DNA from 2 places in the Lichenihabitans sp. Uapishka_5 genome. Region 2 is predicted to be linked to the other one. Evidence: predicted binding sites of a transcription regulator. Region 2 holds the regulator's gene; the other holds the start of a gene.

Region 1 (3,408 bases), on a different contig from region 2:
GCGTGCCGTGCCGACCTCGGACGGCGTCACGGGCGAGGGGTCGAGCTCGGCGAAGGGCTTGACCGCGAAGGGCGAAGGTACGCCCGGCCGCAGGGGATAGTCGGCAGCCGTCGCGGCAATGGCCTGCTGGCCTTCGGGGCTGACCAGAAAGGCGAGGAAGCGCTGGGCCTCCTCGGGATGTGGCGCCGCTTTCAACATGGCGGCGCCCGACACGGTGATCTGCGCGCCCGGGTCACCGTGGCCGATATAGTGGATGCGAGACGCCATCTTGTCGGTGCCGCCCTTTTCTTTGGCGACCGCGAACCAATAATTGTCGCCGACGATCGCCACCGGAACCTCACCGCGCTCGACCGCCATGATCATCGCGGTGTTGCTCGGATAGGCCTTGGCATTGGCCTTCAGGGCCTCGAGCCACGTCTTGGCCTTGGCGTGCCCTTCCACCTTGGCGATGGCCGTGAGCTGCTCCAGGAAGGCGGCGCTCTTCGGGTTGAAGGCGATGCGATCCTTCCATTCCGGCTTGGCCAAGTCGAGCACGGACGACGGCAGTACCGCCTCCTGCACGGTTCCGGCGTGGTACACCAGCACCTGGCTGCGCGCCGTGACGCCGATCCAGGTGCCGTCATGGTCGTTGAAGCGCGCCGGCACCTCGGCCAGGGTCGGGGCCGCCACGGAACCGAGCAGGTCCTTGTTCTTCAGCACGGCGAGCGGCGACGTATATTCGGCATAAAAGATGTCGGCCGGCGAATGGGCGCCTTCCTGGGCGATCTGGTTCGCGAAGGCAGGGCTGCCGGCCTTGCGCATCGCCACCTTGACGCCCGTTTTCTTCTCGTAGGCCGCGATGGCGGCCTCCACGGGTCCTTCGTCCTGGCCATTATAAACCGTCAACGCGCCAACTTCGGCGGCCTGCGAGGCGGGCCCGCCGAGCGCGATCGTGAGACAGCATGCGGCGATCGGCAGGCGCAGCGTCGAAGCTCGGAACATGAGACATCCTGGATGAAGCAGGCCGAACGGCCACCGTGGGGCCACGCCGACCGGACCGCGAAAGGTCATCCGGGAGCCATGGCCCGGTCGGCTTAAGTGGTCAGGCAGAACTCGGCAAGTCTATCACAGCAATTGATAATCGTTCTAAAGTTTAGAATGGCAGCCCCAAGGCTTCCGGCAATACGACGCCGGATGGCGTCGCATTCGGTCGGGCCCGGATCAGATCGAGCCGGCCTCCACCATGTAGTTGTTGGCCGTACACATGGCGGCATCGTCGGATGCGAGGAACAACACCATGCGGGCCAGGTAGACGGGCTCGATCAGTTCGGGCAGGCACTGCCGCACCTTCTGCCGCTCCAGCGCCTCCGGGTTGGCCCACAGCGTCTTCTGCCGTTCGGTCATCACCCAGCCCGGCACCACTGTGTTGACGCGGATGCGATGCGGCCCGAGGTCCCGTGCGAACGACCGCGTCATGCCATGCACGGCCGCCTTGGCCGACGTGTAGACCGGCATGCCGCCACCCGCTTCCCACCAGGAATTCGAGCCCATGTTGATGATCGAGCCTTTGCGGGCCGCGATCATGTCGGGCGCCACCGCCTGGGTGGCGAAGAACATGTGGCGCAAGTTGGTGGCGATGCGCTCGTCGTAATATTCGGGCTCGACCGTTTCCCAGCCGTGCCGATCGTCGCGCGCCGCGTTGTTGACCAGCACCCCGGCCGGGCCGAGCGTCGCCTTCAAACCCGCAAAGGCCTGCCGCAGGGCCGCGATGTCCCGCAGGTCGCAGGCTTCGAACGCCACCGTGGCGCCCTTTTGGCTCAGGTCTTCGGCCAGGGCCTGCCCGGTCGTGACGTCGAGGTCGACGAAGCCGACGCGAGAGCCTTGCGCCGCAAAAGCCCGCACGATCTCGGCGCCGATGCCCGAGGCGCCTCCGGTTACAGTGACGACCACATCCTTGAGGCTTGGGTAGATGGCAAATGACATGGGGGTTCCTTCCCGGAAATGTTGTTGAGGCTTCACACGGCGACGCTAAAGCCTTTTCGAGACAGCTGAGCCTGAGGGGACAGGCAGATCCGCAGGCGCGGCCATCCCCAGGCGAATGGCCCTTTGCCTTGACAAGGAGAAGGCATCCGCCTACCTCAACCCTGCCGGTTAGCACTCTCGATCGATGAGTGCTAAGACTGGCCTCCCAGAGGCTGACGCCCGTGTGCGCCGTGTTCTATCGCACAGGTGCCGGGTTTGAAACAGGAAGGCGACCCATGAATTTCCGTCCCCTCCACGATCGCGTGGTCGTGAAGCGTCTCGAAGGCGAAGAGAAGACCAAGGGCGGCATCATCATCCCGGACACCGCGAAGGAAAAGCCCCAGGAAGGCGAGATCGTCGCCGTGGGCCCGGGCGCCCGTGACGAGCAGGGCAAGCTCAACGCGCTCGACGTCAAGGCTGGCGACAAGGTGCTGTTCGGCAAGTGGTCGGGCACCGAGGTCAAGATCGACGGCCAGGATCTCCTCATCATGAAGGAGAGCGACATCATGGGCGTCGTCGGCTAACAGCCCCGCCCACCCCCGAAACTTCCGTTTAGGAGACAATCCCCATGGCAGCGAAAGACGTACGTTTTTCCTCTGACGCCCGCGCCCGCATGCTGCGCGGCGTCGACATCCTGGCCGACGCGGTCAAGGTGACGCTCGGCCCGAAGGGTCGCAACGTCGTGATCGACAAGTCCTTCGGCGCGCCCCGCATCACCAAGGACGGTGTGACGGTCGCCAAGGAAATCGAGCTCGAAGACAAGTTCGAGAACATGGGCGCCCAGATGGTGCGCGAAGTGGCCTCGAAGACCAACGACAAGGCCGGCGACGGCACCACCACGGCGACCGTGCTGGCCCAGGCCATAGTCCGTGAAGGCGCCAAATACGTGGCCGCCGGCATGAACCCGATGGATCTGAAGCGCGGCGTCGACATGGCGGTCGTGGCAGCCCTCGAGGACATCAAGTCCCGCGCCAAGAAGATCAACTCGTCCGACGAAGTGGCCCAGGTCGGTACGATTTCGTCGAACGGCGACAAGTCGATCGGCGAGATGATCGCCAAGGCGATGCAGAAGGTCGGCAACGAAGGCGTCATCACGGTTGAAGAAGCCAAGACCGCCGAGACCGAACTCGACGTCGTCGAGGGCATGCAGTTCGACCGCGGTTACCTGTCGCCCTACTTCATCACCAATGCCGAGAAGATGATCGCGGAGCTCGACGAGCCCTACATCCTCATCCACGAGAAGAAGCTGTCGTCGCTGCAGGCGATGCTGCCGGTGCTCGAGGCCGTGGTGCAGACCGGCAAGCCGCTGGTGATCGTCGCCGAGGACATCGAGGGTGAGGCTCTCGCCACGCTCGTGGTCAACAAGCTGCGTGGTGGCCTCAAGGTCGCGGCCGTCAAGGCTCCGGG
Region 2 (3,408 bases):
TCGACAAGGCGATGCCGATCAACGAGAACGGCAGCGCGGCCGCCGGCGCCGCGTTGATCCAGTGCCCGTCCTGCAGGGCCACGGCCAGGAACGACAACACTACCACGCCACCGATCCGCCACTTGATGCGCGGGATCACGGAGCCGCGCATCTGGAACAACAGCTGCAGGGTAGTCGGCTTGGTGCGGACGATCACGCCCGAGGGTTCCGTCGCCGATGAGGCGCGGTCATGAGCTCACAAGGAAGCGGCAAGGTCGGCGGCGGCCTTTTCGGGGGATTGGGACAGGTTGAAGCCATTCACGAAGCGGCCGTCCTTGTCCATCAGATAGACCAGGGCCGTATGATCCATGGCGTAGTCGCCCCCGGCGGTCGGCACCTTCTTGACGTAGACCTTGTAGGCACGCTCGACCGCCGCCACGGCGTCGGGCGATCCCGTCAGGGCCCGGATGCGCGGATCGAAGTTCGACAGGTAATCCTTGAGCACCGCCGGCGTGTCGCGCCACGGGTCCACCGTGATGAACAGGGCCTGGGCCTTGGCGTCTTGGCCAAGCACCCGGAACATGGCGCTGAGGTCGCTCAGCGTCGTCGGGCACACATCGGGGCAATGGGTGTAGCCGAAGAACACCAGCGTCGGCTCGCCCCGCAGCAGGGCTTCGGTCGCCGGGTGGCCGTCCTGGTCGGTCAGCGCAAAGGCGCCGCCGACCGCGGCCGGGCCGCCGAAGCCCGTCGAGCCACGGCCAGCGTCGCCCTGGCGCAAGACCATCACCAGGGCCGTGACCGACAGCACGAGCCCGATCACGGCGGCGATGCCGGCCAGCCTCAGAACGGATCGTTTGTCCATGCGGGCGTCGCCTCGGGGCTGGAACAACGGCAGCGTCGCACCACCGGCAGGCGGCCGAGCGGCGCTACACCCGGCCGATCACCTGGGAGATGACACGAGCCGTGTAGTCCACCATCGGCACCACTCGGGCATAGTTGAGGCGCGTCGGTCCGATGATGCCCAGGATGCCGATGATCTTCTGATTGCCGTCCCGGAAGGGCGTCGCCACCATGGCGGAGCCCGACAAGGAAAACAGCTTATTCTCGGCACCGATGAAGATGCGGACGCCCTCGCCGGTTTCGGCGCGGTCGAGCAGCTCGATCACCTCGGTCTTGGTTTCGAGGTCGTCGAACAACAACCGGATGCGCTCGAGCTCCTCGAGCGCCGTGAGATCCTCGAGCAGGTTGCCTTGGCCCCGGACGATCAGCCGGCGGTCGCCCGTCTCGAGGCTCGCCCAGGTGGCAAGGCCGGCATCGACCACCCGGTGGGACAACTCGTCGAGCTCGACCTGGGCGGCCCGACGCTCCGCCTCGATTTCGAGGCGGGCTTCGGGCAGGGTCCGGCCCCGGATGCGGGCGTTCAGGTAATTGGCGGCCTCGATCAAGGCCGACACCGGCAGGCCGGGCGGGATCGCGACGACGCGGTTCTCGACCGAGCCGTCCTCTGCCACCAGCACCGCGAGCGCCCGGGTGCCGTCGAGCCGCACGAACTCGATCTGCTTCAGGCGGTGGTTATCCTTGCCGGTCACCACCACGCCGGCGCCGCGCGTCAGGCCCGACAGGAGGCCCATGGCGTCCGACAGCACGCCATCAACGGTGCGGCCGAACGAGGCCGCCTGAACCTCGGCGTCGATACGCTGCCGGTCATGGTCGCCGAGGTCGCCCCATTCGAGCAAGGCATCGACGAAGAACCGCAGCCCCAGGTGGGTGGGCAGGCGTCCGGCGCTGGTATGGGGCGCGTAGATCAGCCCGAGGCCCTCGAGCTCCTGCATGACGTTGCGCACCGAGGCCGGCGACAAGCTCGTGGGCAGCAGGCGAGACAGGTTGCGGCTGCCGACGGGCTCGCCCGTGGTCAGGTAGCTGTCGACGATGCGCCGGAAGATCTCGCGCGATCGCTCGCTGAGCGAGGCCAGCGCCGTCGTGGCGGCAAGATCGGCGCGCGTGGGGAGGGACATGGGCATGGGCCGAGAGCTTGCGTCGGCACGAACACGGATTCAAGCGGCAAGAAGCCGGGCCGCCTCGGCCCAGTCGGCCGCGACCGCGACCGCCCCGGCGGCTTGCAGCACCGCCGCATGGCCCGGGCCGACGTGACCGCCGCCCGTAAATCCGAAGGCCGTCATGCCGGCCGCGCGGGCAGCCTCGATGCCGAACACGGAATCCTCGATGACGGCGCAGCGGCACGGCATAACCCCCATGCGGGCTGCGGCCAGCAGAAACAGGTCCGGCGCCGGCTTGCCGTGCAGAACGGCGCTGGACGAGAACAGATGCGGCTCGAACCAGGGCGCGAGGCCGGTCAAGGCCAGGCTGACGCGGATGCGCTCGGGCTGCGACGAGGAAGCGACGCAGCGCCGCAGGTCCGGCGGCAGGCTGCGGAGCGCGTCGACCACGCCCGGCATGGCTTCGAGTCCAGCCTCGAACAATTGCCGGGTGACGGGCCAAAGCCGCTCCGGCACGTCGGGCGGCACAGGATGACCGGTCGCCGCGCCGATGCGCCGCAACGCGTCCGCCTGCTTCATGCCGAAGCAGCTCATCACCAGATCGACGGTGGCCGGCACGCCGGCTTCGTTCAGCACCGTGTGGAGGGCCTGGAGCGCCAGGGGCTCGCTGTCGACCAGCACGCCGTCGCAATCGAAGATCAGGAGGTCATTCGGCATGCTGGCTCGCCCGGTCCCGTGCCGAACAAGATAGGCTTTCCGGCCCGGCTGGCCAGAACAGGCGGGACGCCGTCAGGCCACGAGGCTTCGCCGCAGGGGTGCCGGCGTCGCAAAGGGAAAGTCCGCGGTCGGCACCGGGCGGCCGAACAGCCAGCCCTGGCCGATATCGCAGCCGAGCTCGCGCAGCAGTTCGGCGACGCGCGCGGTCTCAACCCCTTCCGCCACCGTGGAAAGCCCGAGGCTGTGGCCGAGCCCCACCACGGCGGCGACGATCTTGCGGCTTTCATCGTCGTCCACCATGCCGCGCACGAAGCTCGCATCGATCTTCAGGGTGTCGAACGGCAGGCATCGCAGGTGCTTCAAGCTCGAATAACCGGTGCCGAAATCGTCGAGCGCGAGCTTGATGCCGTCGCAGCGCAGATCCTCGAGCAGGCGGCGCGCCAGATCGAGGTCGCTGACGAAGGCGCCTTCGGTGACCTCGAGCTCCAGGCGATGCGCCGGGAACCCCGTATCGGCCAGGATGCGCCGGATCAGCGCCGGCAACGCTTCGTCGCGCAACTGCAGCGGCGACACGTTGAAGGCGACGGTCAGGGGCTCCGGCCAGGCCAGGGCCGACAAGCAGGCGCGCCGCAGCAGCCGCTCCGTGAGCGCATCGATCAGCCCGAGCGATTCGGTGAGCGGGATGAACTCCGCCGGCGACACCCAGCCGTGCGCG

What was found. The regulator HrcA, encoded in region 2, represses chaperone genes, less so after heat shock. The targets are predictions, from matches to a motif close to GTTAGCACTCNCNNNNNGNGAGTGCTAAC.
Region 1: a site for HrcA is predicted at 2,130-2,158, ahead of groES (co-chaperone GroES). Genes of this name have one in related genera too.

Annotation. Positions count from the first base shown of each region.
Region 1 covers NZ_JARPVX010000006.1:109,766-113,173, reverse strand. Annotated here, with positions in the region: gene P7D22_RS04530 (extracellular solute-binding protein) at 1-981, opposite strand, end outside; gene P7D22_RS04525 (SDR family NAD(P)-dependent oxidoreductase) at 1,201-1,962, opposite strand; gene groES (co-chaperone GroES) at 2,238-2,525, shown strand; gene groL (chaperonin GroEL) at 2,570-3,408, shown strand, end outside.
Region 2 covers NZ_JARPVX010000098.1:3,794-7,201, reverse strand. Annotated here, with positions in the region: gene P7D22_RS20295 (bestrophin family protein) at 1-196, opposite strand, end outside; gene P7D22_RS20290 (SCO family protein) at 236-841, opposite strand; gene hrcA (heat-inducible transcriptional repressor HrcA) at 906-1,994, opposite strand; gene P7D22_RS20280 (HAD family hydrolase) at 2,034-2,693, opposite strand; gene P7D22_RS20275 (putative bifunctional diguanylate cyclase/phosphodiesterase) at 2,766-3,408, opposite strand, start outside.